DNA from 2 places in the Cytobacillus sp. EB106-05-05-XG126 genome. Region 2 is predicted to be linked to the other one. Evidence: riboswitches for the same ligand, from Rfam matches in the RefSeq annotation. Region 2 holds a riboswitch; the other holds the start of a gene.
What was found. Region 2 has a riboswitch for lysine ahead of AC3WTL_RS16080 (Na+/H+ antiporter NhaC family protein). Riboswitches for the same ligand answer to the same signal wherever they lie in the genome.
Positions count from the first base shown of each region.

Region 1: it holds a riboswitch for lysine, as region 2 does, so the genes downstream of both, AC3WTL_RS11380 (aspartate kinase) here and AC3WTL_RS16080 (Na+/H+ antiporter NhaC family protein) in region 2, are expected to answer to the same signal.

Region 1 covers NZ_JBYTDU010000002.1:186,686-197,092, forward strand. Annotated here, with positions in the region: gene AC3WTL_RS11355 (enoyl-CoA hydratase) at 1-133, shown strand, start outside; gene AC3WTL_RS11360 (electron transfer flavoprotein subunit beta/FixA family protein) at 399-1,172, shown strand; gene AC3WTL_RS11365 (electron transfer flavoprotein subunit alpha/FixB family protein) at 1,213-2,190, shown strand; gene trxA (thioredoxin) at 2,362-2,676, shown strand; gene uvrC (excinuclease ABC subunit UvrC) at 3,185-4,978, shown strand; lysine riboswitch at 5,099-5,278, shown strand; gene AC3WTL_RS11380 (aspartate kinase) at 5,471-6,700, shown strand; gene AC3WTL_RS11385 (YslB family protein) at 6,764-7,213, opposite strand; gene AC3WTL_RS11390 (succinate dehydrogenase cytochrome b558 subunit) at 7,563-8,171, shown strand; gene sdhA (succinate dehydrogenase flavoprotein subunit) at 8,359-10,119, shown strand; gene sdhB (succinate dehydrogenase iron-sulfur subunit) at 10,123-10,407, shown strand, end outside.
Region 2 covers NZ_JBYTDU010000005.1:33,907-44,313, forward strand. Annotated here, with positions in the region: gene AC3WTL_RS16080 (Na+/H+ antiporter NhaC family protein) at 1-1,437, opposite strand, end outside; lysine riboswitch at 1,751-1,958, opposite strand; gene yunB (sporulation protein YunB) at 2,024-2,770, opposite strand; gene AC3WTL_RS16090 (HD-GYP domain-containing protein) at 3,276-4,370, opposite strand; gene AC3WTL_RS16095 (YunC family protein) at 4,593-4,895, opposite strand; gene AC3WTL_RS16100 (DUF72 domain-containing protein) at 5,012-5,857, opposite strand; gene AC3WTL_RS16105 (Ger(x)C family spore germination protein) at 6,227-7,405, opposite strand; partial or broken gene AC3WTL_RS16110 (GerAB/ArcD/ProY family transporter) at 7,392-8,434, opposite strand; gene AC3WTL_RS16115 (spore germination protein) at 8,501-10,066, opposite strand.

The sequences.
Region 1 (10,407 bases), on a different contig from region 2:
AAAAACAGGACAATTCTACGAAGGTGTAAAGAAAGAAGCGGAATTGTTTGGAGAAGTATTTGTATCTGAAGATGGGAAGGAAGGCATATCTGCATTTATTAATAAGCGGGAGCCAAACTTCACCGGAAAATAGCAGTTAAAAGAATTGAGCTGAAAGATTACATTCAGTCTAATAATCTATTATAATAGACATGTAAGCGTTTGATTTAATCTTCAGAAGATTCATTGGTTAAATTATGGTCTGTGAGCGAGCGCCCGCTCAATTTTAAAATAAGCGGGCAGTTCCAAGCAGATGAACCTTTCTGTACGCATTAAATATTTTCAATCTTTCGAAGTGAAGAAATGTTTTAATTAATGGCTTTGTTATATGACAATGCTTAATTACTAGGAGGGAAATCATGAACATCTACGTATTAATGAAGAGAACATTTGATACTGAAGAAAAAATTACAATCTCCGGCGGCAAAATCAATGAAGATGGCGCTGAATTTATCATTAATCCCTATGATGAATATGCAATTGAAGAAGCAATCCAGGTTCGTGATGCGAATGGCGGAGAAGTAACAGTTGTTTCTGTGGAAACAGAAGAAGCTGAAAAGCAGCTCCGTACCGCTCTTGCGATGGGTGCCGATAAAGCTGTTTTAATAAATACAGAAGATGACGTTGAGAATGGGGATCAGTTCACGACGGCAAAAATCTTATCTGAATTCCTGAAAGACAAAGAGGCTGACTTAATCATTGCTGGGAATGTAGCAATTGATGGGGGCTCCGGACAGGTTGGACCGCGTGTAGCAGAGATTTTGGGAATTTCATATGTAACAACGATCACTAAGCTTGATATTAATGGCAGATCTGCCACAGTAGTGCGTGATGTTGAGGGGGATTCAGAAGTAATTGAGACATCTCTTCCATTATTGGTCACTGCCCAGCAGGGTCTGAATGAGCCTCGCTATCCATCCTTGCCAGGAATTATGAAGGCGAAAAAGAAGCCTCTTGATGAGCTTGAGCTTGACGATCTTGATCTTGATGAGGACGATGTTGAAGCTAAGACAAAAACAATTGAAATCTATATGCCGCCTAAAAAAGAAGCAGGAAAAGTTCTTGAAGGCGAATTGGAAGATCAAGTTAAGGAACTGGTGAAGCTTCTTCATACTGAAGCTAAAGTTGTCTGATCATCATAACTGATTAATAATAACGCAGGGGGTAAAACATATGGCTAGAAAAGTATTAGTGTTAGGTGAAGTCCGTGACGGTTCATTGCGTAATGTATCCTTCGAAGCTGTTGCAGCCGGTAAGACTGCATCAGAAGGCGGAGAAGTTGTAGGAGTTTTAATTGGTGATTCTGTAAGCGCTTTAGCGAGTGGAATGATTCACTATGGTGCTGACCGTGTTGTAACTGTTGAAGATGAGAAGCTGAAGCAGTATACGCCTGATGGTTTTTCACAGGCTCTAATGGCTGTGATTGATTCTGAAAGTCCGGATGGCCTTATTTTTGGGCATACAGCAATGGGGAAAGATCTTGCTCCTAAAATTGCTGCCAAGCTTGAGTCTGGTTTAATCTCTGACGTAACAAGCCTTGAAGAAGCAGGCGGAAATCTGGTCTTCACACGCCCGATTTATTCAGGAAAAGCTTTTGAAAAGAAGATTGTGACAGATGGCCTCCTTTTTGCCACAATCCGTCCAAATAACATAGCTCCTTTGGAAAAGGATGAATCAAGATCAGGAGATGTTGCTTCTGTTGCAGCAGAAATCAAGGATCTTCGCACAATCATTAAGGAAGTTGTCCGCAAAGCGAGTGAAGGCGTTGACTTATCCGAAGCTAAGGTTATTATTGCCGGCGGCCGCGGTGTTAAGAGCGAGGAAGGCTTTGAGCCATTAAAAGAACTTGCTTCTGTTTTAAACGGAGCTGTAGGTGCATCACGAGGAGCTTGTGATGCCGATTATTGCGACTATTCACTGCAAATTGGACAAACGGGTAAAGTGGTAACACCAGACCTGTATATTGCATGCGGTATCTCCGGAGCTATTCAGCACTTAGCGGGGATGTCCAACTCCAAAGTAATCGTAGCGATTAACAAAGATCCGGAAGCCAATATCTTTAAGGTAGCTGATTACGGTATTGTCGGAGACCTGTTTGAGGTTGTTCCACTGTTAACAGAAGAGTTCAAAAAGCTTAAAGTAAACGCATAAAGTACAAATGGGCGGCAGATGGCCGCCCATTATACATAAAGTCCATAATAAAGAAAGCGAATAATCTGCTTTACATAGGGTAAATTACGATCGAGCAGATTATTCGCAACATAGTATAAACGATGATATACTGTCGTTAGTATTTGAGTTAAATTTTAGGAGGCATATCAAATGGCTATTACACACGCAACTGACCAAAATTTCACTGCTGAAACTGGTTCGGGATTAGTATTGGCAGATTTCTGGGCTCCATGGTGCGGCCCTTGTAAAATGATCGCTCCTGTATTGGAAGAACTTGATTCTGAAATGGGCGATAAAGTCAAAATTGTAAAAATCGATGTTGACGAAAACCAGGAAACAGCCGGCAAGTTTGGCGTAATGAGCATCCCAACTTTGATCGTACTAAAAGACGGTGAAGTGGTGGATAAAGCGGTTGGCTTCCAGCCGAAAGAAGCTCTTGCTGAATTACTTTCAAAGCATGCTTAATCTATAAGAAATTTCCCGGTGTCCCATGCGGACATCGGGATTTTTTTATCGCAGTCTAACGGGCAGTAAGACCCCCGCTTTAAGAGTCAGAGGAAACAAAGGAGGATAAGCGGGGATCAAACTGCCCGTAAAGGCCCGATTGGTGAGATACAGTGAAACTTGCCGACGCGCAGGCAGAGGCTTAGTTGAACCAATCGGGTTCGTAGTGTCGATTGATCGAAGCGCTAGCGGAGATCTTAGCGACACTAGAACGCGACTAACAATCAGTGGGGGATAAGGAAAACCCCCACTGATTGAAGTTTCACTTTATCATGTGTGTTTAGCAGTTATGCTGCAGGATTACCAGCTGATATAATAAGATGGGGATGCAGTGCTTTTATTATGCGGACTAAGCTTCATGACCAGCTTGTATGCCAAGTGATTATGAAAATTTTAAATTAATGTTATATAAAATTTTTCCTAAGGAAGCCTTTCAATTAGAAAAATATAACCGGGGAGGTGGAGTGCCATGAATGAAACGATAAAAAATAAACTGATGCTGCTGCCTGCGCAGCCAGGCTGCTATTTAATGAAAGACAGGCAGGGGACCATCATCTATGTGGGGAAAGCCAAAATTCTCAGAAACCGGGTCAGGTCCTACTTTACAGGCTCACATGACGGGAAAACATTAAGACTTGTTCATGAGATCGTGGACTTTGAGTACATTGTCACATCTTCAGATATGGAAGCATTGATTCTTGAGATGAATCTGATCAAGAAATATGATCCCAAATATAATGTAATGCTGAAGGACGATAAAAGCTACCCTTTTATCAAATTGACGGCCGAACGCCATCCCCGTCTGATAACAACCAGAAAAGTAAAAAAAGACAGGGGAAAATACTTTGGACCTTATCCCAATGTGCAGGCTGCCAATGAAACAAAAAAGCTGCTCGACCGTATTTATCCTCTCCGCAAATGTTCAACTCTTCCGGACAGAGTTTGCCTTTATTATCACTTGGGCCAATGTCTTGCACCTTGCGTAAAGGAAGTAAGTGCAGATCAATATAAGCAAATGACAGATGAAATTGCGAAATTCTTAAATGGCGGATACAAAGAGATTAAAAAAGACCTTACTGCAAAAATGACAGCCGCTGCAGAAGAATTGGACTTTGAACGAGCAACAGAGCTCAGAGATAAAATTGCCCATATAGATGCAACGATGGAAAAGCAAAAAATGACGATGACAGATTTTACAGATCGGGATGTATTTGGCTATGCGGTTGATAAAGGGTGGATGTGTGTCCAGGTCTTCTTCATCAGGCAGGGCAAGCTGATCGAACGGGATGTATCAATGTTCCCGATTTATAATGAGCCGGAAGAAGAAATTTTAACGTTCCTCGGCCAGTTTTATACTAAAGCAAATCATTTTAAACCACGTGAAATATTGGCACCCGATTCCGTTGATGCAGTCATGGCAGAACAGCTTCTTGATGTGAAAGTGCTAAAACCGCAGCGCGGGCAAAAAAAGGACCTGGTGAAGCTTGCTTATAAAAATGCAAAAATTGCTCTCCAGGAGAAGTTCTCTTTAATAGAGCGTGATGAAGAACGGACTATTAAAGCTGTTGAAAATCTGGGTGATCAGCTTGGAATTTATACTCCTCACCGGATTGAAGCCTTTGATAATTCAAATATCCAGGGGTCGGATCCCGTTTCTGCCATGATCGTCTTCATTGATGGCAAACCTGAGAAAAGAGAGTACCGAAAATATAAAATAAAGTCCGTTAAAGGTCCTGATGATTATGAATCCATGAGAGAAGTCACGCGACGCAGATATACAAGAGTACTGAAAGAAGAACTGCCGCTTCCGGACTTAATCTTGATTGATGGAGGAAAAGGGCATGTTGAAGCTGTAAGGGATGTGCTGGAAAATGAACTCGGTCTGGATATTCCGATTTCAGGCCTGGTGAAGGATGAGAAGCACAGAACTTCACAGCTTTTATATGGTAATCCGCTTCAAATTATTCCACTTGCAAGGAACAGCCAGGAATTCTACCTGCTGCAGAGAATTCAGGATGAAGTTCATCGCTTTGCGATTACTTTTCACCGCCAGCTTCGCGGAAAAAGTGCCTTTCAGTCTATTCTGGATGAAATTCCAGGCATAGGCGAAAAGCGAAAAAAACAGCTGTTGAAGGCCTTTGGGTCTGTAAAGAAAATGAAAGAGGCATCAATTGAGGAGTTTAGAAAAATAGGCATTCCTGCGATTGTTGCAGAGGAGTTAAAGCAGAGGCTTGAGGAACAAAATGGAAACTCTGAGTCTTAAATGGATATAGACATAAAAAGTCAGACATGTTATACTAATTGAAACTTTATATCAATATCACTTTATAGCGATAAAGCGCATGTCCATATGTTTAAACTGAACTATTGGACATAATCGTTAAGTGAAGGTAGAGGTGCGAACTTCATCAGTAAAAGCTTGGAGAAGAATGAGCTTCCATGAAAAGCTTTGAAAGGGTATGTTCGCCGAAGTGGAGAAAATCTCATCATTTTTTCTGCTGGTTTTGCATTGAATAAATGCAGGATTGTCAGGACATTGCCGTCCTGGAGAGCTATCTCACTGTGTTTGCTCACATATACATTTTGGCTGCACAGCAATGGGATAGTTAAACTATTCCATTGCTTTTTTTATTGCCCAAAAGGGGTATTTTAGATTTAAGGCCATTGTCAAATACAGCCGAGTGGACTGTCTTGCTTCACTTACATAGGACGGCAATTCATAATATTACGAGATCTTTAGAAAGAAGGGAAAGCTGTGGGAATCATAGTGCAGAAATTCGGAGGCACCTCCGTGGGGACTGTAGACAGAATACAAAATGTCGCTAATCGGGTAATTGAGGAAAAAAACCGTGGAAACGATGTTGTTGTAGTTGTTTCGGCAATGGGCAAAACGACTGATCAGCTGGTTGGCATGGCAAGGGAGATTTCCCCATCACCAGATAAAAGGGAAATGGACATGCTGCTTACAACCGGCGAACAGGTGACCATCTCTTTATTAGCAATGGCATTAAATGCGAAAGGGCATCACGCTGTTTCTTTTACAGGGTGGCAGGCAGGTATTAAAACAGAAGCAGTCCATGGTAATGCGAGGATAGTAAATATTGATCCAGCCACCATTCAGGGGGAATTAAATCAGGGGAAAATTGTAATTGTAGCAGGCTTTCAGGGGATGACAGAAGATGGCTCAATTACCACGCTTGGCCGCGGAGGATCTGATACAACTGCTGTTGCACTGGCTGCAGCACTTAAAGCTGATAAATGTGATATTTATACGGATGTTACAGGTGTGTTTACAACCGACCCCCGCTTTATAAAGAATGCCAGAAAGTTACATTCTGTGTCCTATGATGAAATGCTTGAGCTGGCCAATTTGGGGGCTGGAGTGCTCCATCCAAGAGCGGTTGAATTCGCTAAAAACTATGGACTTCCGATTGAAGTGCGTTCAAGCCTTGAAAAGGAAGCAGGAACAATCATTGAGGAGGAAGTAAAAATGGAACAAAATTTAGTGGTGCGCGGTGTGGCTTTTGAAGATGACATAACAAGAGTAACAATCATTGGTCTTCCTAATTCACTGACTGGGCTGTCTACTATTTTCTCGGCGCTCGCCAAAAACCACATTAATGTCGATATCATTATTCAGAGCATGACAGAAGCCCAGACAACTAACCTGTCCTTCTCAATTAAGAATGAAGATCTGACGGATACAGTGAAAGTTTTAGAAAAGCATAGAGATCAATTAAATTATGACCGCATTGAGTGGGAATCAGGGCTTGCAAAGGTTTCAATTGTCGGCTCAGGCATGATTTCAAATCCGGGTGTGGCTGCAGAAATGTTCGAAGTGCTTTCAGCGAATGAAATTCAGGTGAAAATGGTAAGCACGTCAGAAATTAAAGTATCAGCGGTTGTGGAAAACAGTAAAATGATCGATGCTGTTGATGCTTTACACGAGGCATTCAAGCTGTCTGTTTCTGCTGTTAAGGCTTAATTCCGAAGCTATAAACAATAAGCTATCAGAAATTGATAGCTTATTGTTTGTACGTATTAGATGTTACTCAGCAGGATCCTTTTTATCCCACTTCACAGTAATAAGGATTTTGCCGGTTTTCTTGCGGGGATGTTCAAATGCCTCACAAATAACTTCTTTTTGAAATTCTATCTGCTGGGCTATAAAACCAGCTTCGAGCTGAAATGTGCAGTTATTGTTTTTTTGCAAGCGGCCAGCAATCAGCGGGCTTGATAATATCATTTCAAGTTCATGTTTAGATTCGTTTGCGATGGAAAGGTTGCCCCAGCCGGCATTTGTGAAAAATTCGGCAATCTGTCCGGCTGTTTCCAGAGGATACATGCGTGCAAGCCTTTTGCCGGCCCAATATAAAATTTCGGGTGCTTCATTTCCTAAAAGGTCATGCAAAAGAACTTCCCGGATTAGTTCATACCCAAATACCGGTACAGACTGTATGTGATCTTCATTAGATTTCGCAGATGCTAATTCGCTCAATAGTCTCCCCTCTTTCTATGATTCTATTATATACAATATGCTTGGGGAGTTAATATCAATTCAGTAAAAAATAGAACGATTTGCATAGAAATAATTACTATTTCAGTATATTGGAGACCGGCAATTAGGTCATATTGAACCGCAGGATAATATATGTTTTTAACCCGTTAATATTTTTTAAAAATTTTATTAATATGGAACATTTTATGTATCCGTTTTCTTGACGCTCTATTATCTTGGGAGTAAAATGGACATGTCACATAATTGTAAGAAAATGAATAACATTTTCGAGATGATGTCCTGAGCGGGGGCTCAGCATCGTTTTTTTAAAATCAGGGGGGGAAAGTTTATGGCAGGTAATCGTGAGTTTTTTAATCGCAGATTGCATTCATTGCTTGGCGTAATACCAGTTGGATTGTTTTTGGTGCAGCACCTTGTAGTGAACCATTTTGCAACAGGGGGAGAGGAATCTTTTAATAATGCAGCGCATTTTATGGAAAGTCTTCCATTTAGAATATTCCTTGAAACGTTTGTAATCTATTTACCTTTGCTGTTCCACGCAATCTATGGCCTTTATATTGCTTTTACTGCGAAAAATAACACAAGCAGATACGGATATTTCCGCAACTGGATGTTTATGCTTCAGCGTGTTTCAGGTGTCATTACGCTGGTTTTTGTTGCATGGCATGTTTGGGAAACACGTGTACAGGCTGCCTTTGGAGCAGAAGTTAACTTTCAGATGATGGAGAACATCCTGTCGAATCCATTTATGTTCTGGTTCTATATTATTGGAGTCATTTCTGCAATTTTCCACTTTGCTAATGGGCTTTGGTCATTCCTTGTCAGCTGGGGACTTACAGTATCTCCTCGTTCACAAGTTATTTCCACTTACGTAACGATCGGAATTTTCATTGCACTATCTATTGTTGGCGTACGTGCTCTTACAGCATTTATTTAATAGACATGAGAGATTATTAGACTTGATCGGATAAAAAGGGAATTGGGCAGCTGCCCGGCTCCGCATTATTGAAAGCGCAAAGGCAAAATCAGCACTTTTGGCAGAATAAACGCCATCGGAAGGCCTCAAGGGGACCGGTAAGCGGGTGCTGGCGCTTTTCTTACAAGTATTAAGGGAGTGAGTCACGATGGGTAAAGGAAAAGTTATAGTTGTCGGCGGCGGACTAGCCGGTTTGATGGCGACAATTAAAGTAGCAGAATCTGGGACTCCGGTTGAATTATTTTCTCTGGTACCGGTTAAACGTTCTCACTCTGTTTGTGCCCAGGGCGGCATCAACGGAGCGGTAAATACAAAAGGGGAAGGCGATTCTCCTTGGATTCATTTCGACGATACAATATATGGCGGGGACTTCCTGGCAAACCAGCCGCCTGTAAAAGCAATGGCAGAGGCTGCACCTGGCATCATTCATTTATTTGACCGTATGGGTGTTATGTTTAACCGTACACCTGAAGGTCTGCTGGACTTCCGCCGCTTCGGTGGAACACAGCATCACCGTACTGCGTTTGCCGGTGCTACAACTGGGCAGCAGCTGCTTTATGCAATGGACGAGCAGGTCCGCCGCCATGAAGTGGCAGGATTAGTGACAAAGTATGAGGGATGGGAATTTCTAGGGGTTATAATCGATGATGACGGAGCTTGTAAGGGTGTCGTTGCCCAGAACCTGACTTCTATGGAAATTAAGTCTTTTGCTGCAGATGCAGTTATTATGGCATCCGGCGGACCGGGAATTATTTTCGGAAAATCCACTAACTCTGTCATAAACACAGGCTCAGCGGCTTCAATCGTTTATCAGCAGGGCGCTTATTACGCAAATGGGGAATTTATTCAGATCCATCCAACCGCCATCCCTGGAGATGATAAGCTTCGCCTAATGAGTGAATCTGCACGCGGTGAAGGCGGACGAGTATGGACATATAAAGATGGCAAACCATGGTACTTCCTTGAGGAAAAATATCCGGCTTACGGAAACCTGGTGCCCCGTGATATTGCAACGCGTGAAATTTTTGACGTTTGTGTTAACCAGAAGCTTGGCATTAACGGGGAGAACATGGTATATCTGGATCTTTCCCATAAAGATCCTAAAGAGCTTGATATTAAGCTTGGCGGAATCATTGAAATCTATGAGAAATTCCAGGGTGAAGACCCTCGTAAAGTGCCAATGAAGATCTTCCCTGCTGTCCACTATTCAATGGGCGGATTATGGGTTGACTATGATCAGATGACAAATATTCCTGGCTTGTTTGCAGCTGGTGAATGTGATTATTCACAGCATGGTGCCAACCGTCTTGGCGCCAACTCACTGCTATCAGCCATTTATGGCGGTATGGTAGCAGGCCCGAATGCAGTCAAGTATATCAGCGGATTAGATAAGAGTGCTGAAGATCTGCCATCATCACTATTTGAACGCCATGTAAAACAGGAAGAAGAAAAATGGAATAATATCATGTCTCTTGATGGCACAGAGAATGCATATGTCCTTCATAAAGAGCTTGGTGAGTGGATGACAGACAATGTAACGGTTGTCCGCCATAATGACAGGCTGTTGAAAACAGATGAAAAAATTGTTGAACTTATGGAGCGCTATAAAAACATTAATATTAATGACACTGCGAAGTGGAGCAATCAGGGTGCAAGCTTTACGCGCCAGCTGCAGAATATGCTTCAATTGGCACGTGTTATTACAATTGGTGCTTATAACCGTAATGAAAGCCGCGGAGCACATTATAAGCCTGATTTCCCTGAACGTAATGATGAGGAATTCATGAAAACAACAATGGCGAAGTTTGTTGATGCAAATTCCGCTCCGGCATTCCATTACGAGGAAATTGATGTAAGCTTAATTCCACCGCGTAAGCGTGACTATTCCAAAAAGAAAGGGGAGAACTAAACCATGCAAGAAACAAAAACGAAAACAGTCCGTTTTGTAATCAGCCGCCAGGATACTCCTGATTCAGCCCCTTATCAGGAAGAGTTTGAAATTGATTACCGTCCGAACATGAACGTTATTTCAGCCCTTATGGAGATTCGCCGTAATCCGGTTAACGTGAAGGGTGAAGATACTACTCCAATCGCATGGGATATGAACTGCCTTGAAGAAGTCTGCGGTGCTTGTTCAATGATTATTAATGGAAAGCCCCGCCAATCATGTACGGCACTTGTAGATCAGCTGGAACAG
Region 2 (10,407 bases):
TCCTGCTGAAATCAAGGCATATGGAAGCTGAGTCATCACATGGTCTATATGGTTACAGCCTGCCCCTGTTGAGGAAAGGATCGTTGTATCGGAAATCGGTGAACAATGGTCACCGAATACTGCACCCGCCAGGACAGCTGACATAGCCGGCAATAGCAGATTCATATCTGTTGCAGCAGCAATGTCTCCAGCAATCGGAAGCAGGATTCCGAAAGATCCCCATGAGGTTCCAGTACTGAAAGCCATAATTCCCGCTATGGCGAAAAGTAAAAACGGAAGCCATGATGTGCTCATATTTGAGCTTTCCACCAGACCGGCTAAATACTTTCCAGTTTCCAAACGGCCGATTAAATCAACAATCGCCCAGGCAAACAGCAGGATATAAACAGCTGGAAGCATGGATTTAATGCCTTCCCATACCCCTTTTCCAAAAACATTTGGATTAACGCCTTTCAAGGAGAACGCCTGACGGAAGAATAAACCAAGCGAAACCAATAGACCCACCAGGCCACCAAGGATTAGGGATTTAGAGACATCCGTGTTCTCAAATATTTGTAAAACGGTCGCATTTCCTTCAACCGCCTGTGAACCCGTCCAAAACATTGAGCCCACTGTACCAATAACAAGAGCTATAATCGGCCAGACAAGATCACCAACAGATCCTTTAGAACTTGTTGGAAGGTCGTCCTTCAGTTCACCAGGTGCCGGCTTCTCAGGATCCATTACTAGCCCCTCTTCAACCGCCCGCTTCTCATGCACTTTCATTGGCCCAATCTCTATGCCTCTTATCGCTACGATAAATACAATAGCAAGAGTAGCCCATACATAAAGGTTCATGGGAATCATTTGAATAAATGCCGAGAAAGCTGAATACTCGGTAACATTATGTGCAGCAAGGATTGTTCCGATCAGCGCAATAATATATGCTCCCCAGCTCGAAACCGGTGAAACCACACAAACAGGTGCTGAAGTCGAATCAATCAGGTACGCCAGCTTTGCACGGGATACGCGCTGGCGGTCTGTAATCGGACGTGAAATCTGACCGACTGCCAGAGCATTGAAATAGTCGTCAATAAAAATGATAATACCTAAAACAGCTCCGACAATCTGTGCGCCTGCACGGGTCTTGACCCGCTTCATCGCCCATTCTCCAAAAGCGCGGCTTCCGCCTGAGATAGATATAAATGCAGTAATAACTCCTAATACAAGCAAGAATAGAATAATATATACATTCCAGGTGTTCAGCTCTCCGTCTGAAACAAAAATTCCTTTTACAGCATCCCAAATGATGCTGAAAGTTTCTTTGATGCTGAATTCAGCCAGCAATAGCGCGGCTGTAACGATCCCCACTCCCAGTGACAGCAATACGCGCCTGGTCAGGATAACCATAGCGATTGCTACCAAAGGCGGCAGCAGGGAGAAAATCGTGTTAGTCATTTCTTGTCCTCCTCTGAAATTTGAATGGTGTCCAGCTACAGGCGCCATCGGCTCGAGGTCATAAGCCAATCCGTCAAGAAGGTTAAAGAACAACCTTCATGCCGGCTCGTCTTATGCTTGAGGCCCGCAGGAAGCGGGTCATGCAGACGTTGCCACAGGACGTGGCGGTTTTAGTCTGCGTTCCTTTATAAGCGGGCGCCTTCCGCTTTTCGTAGGGGAAACAACAAGGATGATGACGAAAACCAAAATAAAAAAAGAGTAACGATAGAGAAAAATCTATCATTACTCTTTTGAAGTAATTAGTTTCTCCATCACGATCTGTAGCTCCCCATTATGAAGGGCTTTGACAAAGTATATTCATACTTTCCCCTCATAATGACAGTGTTACTCCTATTCGAAGTAACCCCAGCATGATTAGTTTTGACTCACTAATTCTGCTTCGGCAACATTCCCTTTCGGCTGCGGTCGTCGTTGTCATCCTCACACAGCGTACTTTTGAATCCTGCACCTCTACCCCATCGGATATGATAAGGTTTTTATGAAATTATAGTAGAATTTTATCAAAATACTAACCTATTAGCAAGAGTTATTGGCCGGCCGGTATTTCTATTGATGGCGAGGTGCCCCCTCCGCCATTGTAAAATTGCGGGACCTTTCCCGGGTAAATGCCATAAGCCGCCAGCACATCCTCCTGTACTGTGATAATTTTGGTGGCAAAAGGAATGATAATTTGAACCTGTACGTCCAGGCGGACCAGCACCTTCACTTCCACATTATTTATACCGTGATCCTTTGTCTCAGTTATGAAATTGGAGGTAACGGAACCGACTGCATTAAACTTCACCGGTATACGGGGACCCAAGTTACCAAGGAGGGCATTATTGGTTGCCTGGCCAAGCGGCACGTAATAGACAATTCCATTTGAGTGCTGCATTTCCTCCGTATTGATTTCCACATCTGTAAAGGACTCCAACGCATCCAAATCGCCCTTTTCCGCTTTCTTAATATTATCCTGAACCAGTTCGGTTACTTCCGCTTTGACTCTGTTCAGCTTTTCCACGTTTATGCTGACAACACCGCTCTCGCTTGCTTCAAACATATCTTCTAAATCCATCACATTGGTAATTTTTTTATTAATCGCATTGTTTATCACCAATGATGCAATTTTCCTTGTCTGTGAATCGGCATAGCTCATGAGTGTTGGCTTAAGCCCTTCATTGATAATCCAGAGGCCGGCAGCTGTTGAAATAACAAAAAATACAAAGGTCAGAAGAAATACATAGCGAAATGGAAGAGGACCTTTCCGGGGCAGCCGGCCGCGAAATTTTGCCAAAACAAATCCCCCCTTTACAAGCTATATGTATGCTGTAAAGGAGGGAACTAGGCTCAAAAATTCAAAATAGTTTATCGCAGTCTAACGGGCAGTAAAACCCCACTTCAAGTCTCAGCGGAATCAAAGGAGGATCAGGGGGGTCAGACTGCCCGTAAAGGCCCGATTGGTTCAACTAACAATCAGTGGGGAAAAGAAAAGCCCCCACTGATTGAAGTTTCACTTTATCGCAGTCTAACGGACAGTAAGACCCCACTTCAAGACTCAGCCGAATCAAAGGAGGATAAGTGGGGCCAAACTGCCCAATCTAGCTGCGGCTCCTAGGGGCTCGCTTGTCACCCCTGGGCAAGTCGCCTCGCTTTATAATGTAAAGGCCCGAAAGAAGGACAAAGACTAAGAACGCCACTTCCTCCCAAAAGCTGACGCATTTGGTCGTGCGATGCTCATGCTGACGAAGCCTTCCTTGTCCTGTGGGCCTCAACTAAGCCCCACTGAAGAAAGTTTCACTTTATTGTTGTACTAAAGTCGTATCACAGCCTGTAATAACAGAATTCAATTCAAGCCCTAAATCCGCTTCATAGGGCTCCACATTCCTGCCCTTTTCTTCAAGTATGCGGATGACTGGCCTGTCGCTGAGACCCGGATTCTGCCGGCAGACAACACCTTTTCTTCCGTCATTCAGCTCGACTGTAACACCAACTGGATACACGGCAACCGCCTGCCGGAAAACTTCAATGACTTTCTTATCAAATAATTTTCCGGCCCCTGCATACAGAACTTCCAGGCCTTCATGCGGGAGCATAGCCTGTCTGTAAATGCGGTTGGATGTTACTGCGTCAAACACATCGGCAATCGCAATTATCTTGCCGAATTCATGAATCTCCTTCCCCTGCAGGCCGCGCGGATAGCCTGAACCATTTAATCTCTCATGATGCTGAAAGGCGCAATGCGCAACGAGGAGAGGAATCGTCTCTACCTTTCTTAATATATTAAATCCATCTTCCGGATGCTTCTTTATTGATTCAAATTCGTCCTCTGTCAATTTACCCGGTTTCATAAGAATATCTGCAGGCACCTTCATCTTTCCGACATCATGAAGAATAGCACCCAGCCCCAGGATTTCAAGTTCCTTTGGCAGGAGCTGAAGCTTCATCCCGATTGCCAGTGAATACAGAGTTACATTCAGGGAGTGTGTGAAAATATAGTGATCATATGTATAAACATCTGATAGGATCGTAAGAAGCTCTTTATTTCCCCTTATTTCAATGAGTAGCTGACGTATCAGCCCTGAGAGCCGCTTGGAGGCATTCTCAATTACCAGAGAGCCTGATAACTCTTTATTTGCTTGTACTTCCTTCAGAACGGTTTCAATGGTTTCGATAGCCTGTTTGCGCATTTTGGGAGTCAGAGGGTCCTTATATTGGATATCCTCAGTGCGCAAATCCTTAATATACACATAGGTAATACCCATTTCCTGCAGTTTATGTATTAATTTATCAGCCAGTTCCACACCTTCTTGCAAAAGGACCTGACCCTTGTCATTATATATAGCTTTGGCCAAAACACTGCCAGTCTCAATTGTATTGGTTGCTGCTAATCTCATATATATCTCCCATTATCCTTTTTTCGGTGCTACCTTATATTTCGGGAATTATTTGGTTTTATTTACATTATACGACAAAATTTCCGGCATGAGAGTAAGTTTATGATATATTTCCGGATAGAAAGATTTATATGAAGATAACCTGTTTTTACGTGCGGATAGAGTAATTTATGTGCAGAGCGCTCATGCATTAAAAAAAGACAGCCCTATTCAGGCATGCCTTTAAATCATTTTTAGAAGTGCTTCTTTTCCAATGGTTCCTTTAACAATACCCAGTTCCTCCGCCTCATAAGTGACAGATTCAAGCGGGGCATTTAACAGCTGGTCTATCGTTTTTACACCGACAGCCCTGCCGGCAATTACTTTTCGGTCCTTAAGCTTCTCATTCAGCAAAGCTACATCCAGGGCTCCGCACATGATATACCCTTTATCATTCGTTACCACCAGCAGATTGGTCTTCGGCAGCTGCACTGAAACACTCAAAAAAGTGTGGCCATCTATATCAATCGGCTTCAAATCAATCATACCTGCACCCACTCCTTTCCTTTTCCCTTACACAATATGTGCGGACAAGGAAAAGGGTGAAAGTGACAGGCACCTATACCAGTTGGCTGAAGTGGTGTAGGTGCCTGTCACCCGCTTTAGAATAAATCAAGCTGTCTTGGAGCAAGCTGCTGATATTCGATATCCAGCATTTCGATCATTTGTTTAGCGTTGTCTGCCGCGTCACCGCCAGAGTTGTTGTTGAAAACGACGAATACATTTTTACATTTTTTCTCGAGCAATTTCAGATGTTCTGCCCATTCTGCCAGTTCTTTTTCGTTATAGCGGTAAAGATAGCGGACCTCCCGCCAGTTGTCCGCATTCTTTTTCTGCCAGCCGTGAAAATTGCGTCCATGAAAACGAACGAGTACCTTGTCAGTACTGGTTGTTTCCAGAACTGTCGGAACTGAACCTTCACCGGCTTGCGGCTCGTCACAGATGCTGTGAATCCAATCTTCCTCTTTCATAAAGCTTAATGTGCTTTCCCTGAACTCCGGACGAAACCATGATTGATGCCTGAACTCCAGGGCACATGGGATATCCCCCATCTGCTCCTTGCACCAGCGGAGGTAATCGACATTGGCTTTTTTGCAGTCAAACCATGGCGGAAATTGAAACAGTACCATAGCCAGTTTGCCGGATTCGATATAAGGCTCCAATGAATCTTTAAACGCTTCAAACATTTCTTCTTTGCTTTCAAAAGGGATTTCACCTCTCTGATGACCTGTCATGCCCTGGTACGCTTTTACTATGAATTGAAAAGATTCAGGCGTGTCCTTTACCCATTTGGAAGAGTTACGCTTTGGCTGCACCGCATAAAAAGCAGAGTCCACCTCCACAGTAGGGAAATGGCCCGCATATTCTTTTAGCTTATCTCTAGGTGAAACATTGCCCGTATATAGGCTATCATGGTCGCCCCAGCCTGTTACGCCGATGATAATCATTGAAACACCTCCGTTTTTTTACTCTACTTTTCTTTTAACGGAAAATTTTGTACTGAAACTCTATATGATTATAATTTATTAAAAGTTTCAATTTCCAAGATTTTTAATCCAGTTTACCATAGGATTTTTTAAACTTCCTTTAAAATAATAAACAATTGATTGCTAAGCATTGATTTTATTGAACTCCAAGTTCTTGCCATATATAAAACAAGACGCTTTCTCCTTAACTCTAAGAAAGCGTCCTATGGCTGTGAAGTATTCTTATTTTGTTACTCCTCTGATTTTACCCTATATTGGGAAGTTGCTACTTATATAAATTAAAGGGGCGTGTATAAGCTAGTTGAAGGTTTTGCTCCTTTTGCACTTTTATTATTTCGATTTATTCATTTTTCTGCCTTGAGTCTGGAATTGTTTAATGTTAACCTTCACGTTAATATTAATTGAAGCTTCAGGAAACCGTTCCTCCCAATTTCCCTTTACTTTTTTCCACACTTTCGGTTGATTGATTCGTAAACTCTCTCCAAATCCAGCGACATCTACTTTTAATTCTTTTTGAGTCTTGGTTAATCCTGATTCCATTAATCGCATAAATTCTTTTTCAACTGTTTTTTCTGCTTCTCGAATAAATTTCTCATTAAAAGCATCACTGTTTGGAATCCAATCTTCAGATAATCGGCCTTCAGTATTAATGTTTACTGTATACGAAATATCCCCTCCATTTACCTGAGGCCTAATTGAACTTTTCAGCTGATCAATTTCATATGTAATGATTTTGCCCGTTTCTTTATCGACTCCTGTTACGGCACCTGCTTTTGCTTCACCTGTAATACAATTAATGCCAATGGTTTCATCTTCATCAAGCTCCCCAATCATTTTCTGTGTATTCCCTTTGATAACTGCTGCTCCAATGATTTGAACTCCACCTTTAAATTTTTGTACTTTCTGAACCAAAAAGCTTGAACTGGCCGACATTTTTTCCGAGAAATCGCCTAAGGATAATTTTGGGGGCATTTTTGCTGTTTTCGTTTTCATATTTTCAGTTATAGACAATAGCTTTAAAGCAGGTACTGGATCCTTTGTTCCTTTTATGCTTAATATTTCGCTTGCTTTTTCCTCTGATATCAATACATGAACTGTCCGTCTTATTTCATGGTCGCGAAAGAAAAAATTCAATAATTGGAGTAAATTAATGGATTGTGCTGCTTCCTTACTAATTACCAATACTTTTAAATGGGCATAATTCGGACTGCGACTTGTAGCCGTGGAAGCTTCACGGCCCGCTTCAAATAAAGAGGATTCCTCCATTGTTAAGTTTTGAAATGGCTCTGCTTGACTGCCGCCGCCTCCATTCTCTCCAGCCAATACTTTAGGTACAACAGATTGAATTGTAAATTCAGGAGTTATGCGTTTTGTTGAATGTTCTTGATAATCCACTCCGACACCAACAGCCAGACCTATATCTTCAATATCAACGCGATCCCAACACCCTCCCATAAAAAGGATCGAGATGCAGCAGTATATCAAGATGCTTTTTTTAATTCTTCGCATTTCGTTTCCTCCTTATGAAGGCAATTATTAAAAAAAGGATGGGGATAATTCCTGTAATTATGATGGCCATGTTGCCAATATAGTCAGCTAATTTAAAAACTCCATTTATATCTTCCGGATACATCGCACATAGATAAATGAATGGTATAAGACCATACACAAAAGGTTTGTACGCTTTCTTAAAAACTTGACTCAAACCTAAACTAGCAAAATAAAAATTCATTATAAAGGATGTAAACGTTGTAATCACCCAAAGAATGATAAAAAAGCTTTCAAACCTTTCTAAAAGGAGGAATTTCATTTCAATTGATTTGACCAGTTCGATCGTCGGCCATGTTAACTGCCTAACCTCATCTACTGTTAATGAGCCAATAACAGTTATTACGATCAGGATATACAAAAATAACGGGATAAATATTCCCACGGCTGCAGCTTTCATAGCTTGTTGTGGACGTTGCATATATGCGATTAATATAAGAAAACTTTCAATTCCAGCAAGAGATAAAGTTGTTGGCTTAATCCCGTTGACAACTGGCTTAAATCCTTCACCTAAGACAGGGCGAAGGTTATTTAGATCAACATTTGTTACACTAAGACCCAGCATAAAAAAAATAAATACCAAAACAACCGGAAAGTAAATTTGAAGCAATTTTACAATAGGATATATGCCGCTGATCACGATATACACGCCTACTGCGATATAAACGATAATCACTGCTTCTATCGGAGTTTTATCCAGCAAATAAGCGCGAAGCACTTCAGCCATTGATCGTGCCTGATATCCACTAACTAATATGAAATACATAATAATAAATAGATTAAAAACAAGACCTGCCCATTTGCCAACCAATATAGGACTAAATTGATAAATCGTCATTCCTTTAAATCGAAGGCATAACTTGGTTAGAAAAAAAGCAGCAACAAATGTGATTCCGCCACTAAAAACATACTGATCCAAATATCAGGCGTTTGAACTTCCTCTGCACTTACGCGGGGTAATGTTACAATCCCCACACCAATGATTGTCATTACTAAAGCGACTGTAGCCTGTGTAGGTGTAATTTTTTCGTTTGAACCATTCACTATGATCTTCCTTTATCTAATCCGAGTGGAGTCTTTGGGTTTTAACATTTCAGGTCTCTCTTTAAGAACACTATATGGTAATCGAAGTATTGCATCCTTCCAATCTTTAAATTGATACGGAACAAATGGAGAGGTATATTCAACACCAAAACTTTTAAGCTTGACAAGGTGAATCGTAATGGCCATCGCAAACATAATAATTCCAAATAACCCTAATACAGCAGCTGAAAGCATCATTCCAAAGCGTAAGATTCGAATAGCTATTGCCGCCCCATACTGCGGTAAAGAAAAGGAAGAAATTGCCGTAACTGCCACAACAATGACCATCATTGGGCTGACTAAGCCCGCTGTAACAGCCGCCTCCCCAATAACTAGCCCTCCTACAATTCCAACTGTTTGTCCAATTGGTTTAGGAAGCCTTACACCTGCTTCCCGCAGTATTTCAATTGTGATTTCCATCAATAATGCTTCTACAATACTTGGAAATGGCACTCCTTCCCTGCTTCCTGCAATCGAAATTACTAAATCAGTTGGAATTAACCCTGGATGATACGAAATAAGTGCTACGTATAATGAAGGACCAAATAAAGAGACAAACGCTGCTCCAAACCGCATGAAGCGAATGAGGGTACCAACAAACCATCGTTCATAATAATCTTCCGGCCCCTGAAGAATAGAGGTAATCGTGACTGGCAGAAGCAATACAAAAGGCGTTCCATCAACTAAGATGGCTACACGACCTTCTAATAATCCACTTGCTACTTTATCCGGCCTTTCAGTTGTTATGAGTTGTGGAAACGGTGATAAAAAATCATCTTCAATGAACTGCTCAATAATCCCCGATTCAAGTATTTGGTCAATATCAATTTTTTCTATTCGTTTTTTGGCTTCTTGGATGATGCTGTCATTTGTAATATCTTTTATATATGCCATGATAACCGGTGTTTGACTTCTGCGTCCGATTGTATATTTGTCTAAAACTAAATGGGGATCTCTTATTCGCTTTCGAATTAAAGATATATTCACAAGAATATTTTCGACAAACCCTTCTCTTGCCCCCCTTACAGAAGCTTCTGTAATTGGTTCTTCAATTTGTCTTGATGGCCATTTTTTTGTTCCAAGTATAAGGGATGTATCGACGTTATCAATTAGTAATGCCGTATCTCCATTCAAAACCCCTATCACACAGTCTTCTATCTTGTTGTTTTCTTCGACATCGGTTAGCGTTACAACATGGTCTTTAATGATTTCTTTGATGTGCGAGCCGGTGGCCCGGTCTTGTTTTACATAGCATTCTCGCATTTGAAGTTCTAACATGATTGACTTTAATATTTGTTCATGAATTTGCTCTTTATCGGCAAGCCCTTTAATAAAAACGACAGCTGCTTTAACGTTATATAAGTCAATATTAAATCTGCGAATCGCGATATCAGGGTTATTTCCTAAAATATTTTGTATTTGCTCGAGGTTAGAATCCAAACTAGATGAAAAGAATACATCTGTCCCATGTATCTTTACTTGTTGATGAGCATTTTTCGTTTGTTTTTTCTTTTTTTGCAGCCAAGCCCATTGATTCATCTCCCTCACCTGCTTACATAAAATATTTTTTCGAGACTGGTAAGTTTTAAGCTACACTTTAGGTGTGGAAATTTTGATTAAGAGGATGCTAAATCTTTAACTGGATTTTATTGATCGTAACCATTTTGAAACTTTGGAAATAGAATAGGGAATTAAAAAAGCTAAACATGCACCAAATAAGTGTTCCCATTTTGGAAGGAAAGATATGATTTTCTCCATAAACTCATCACCTGCTATTTATTTTCACCTAACACTTTATTTATCATTCATTTTATAAAAGATGGAAATCCTAAATGAAGACATAAAGAAATCGGCAGGACTTGGAGTGGAAAAATACAGGT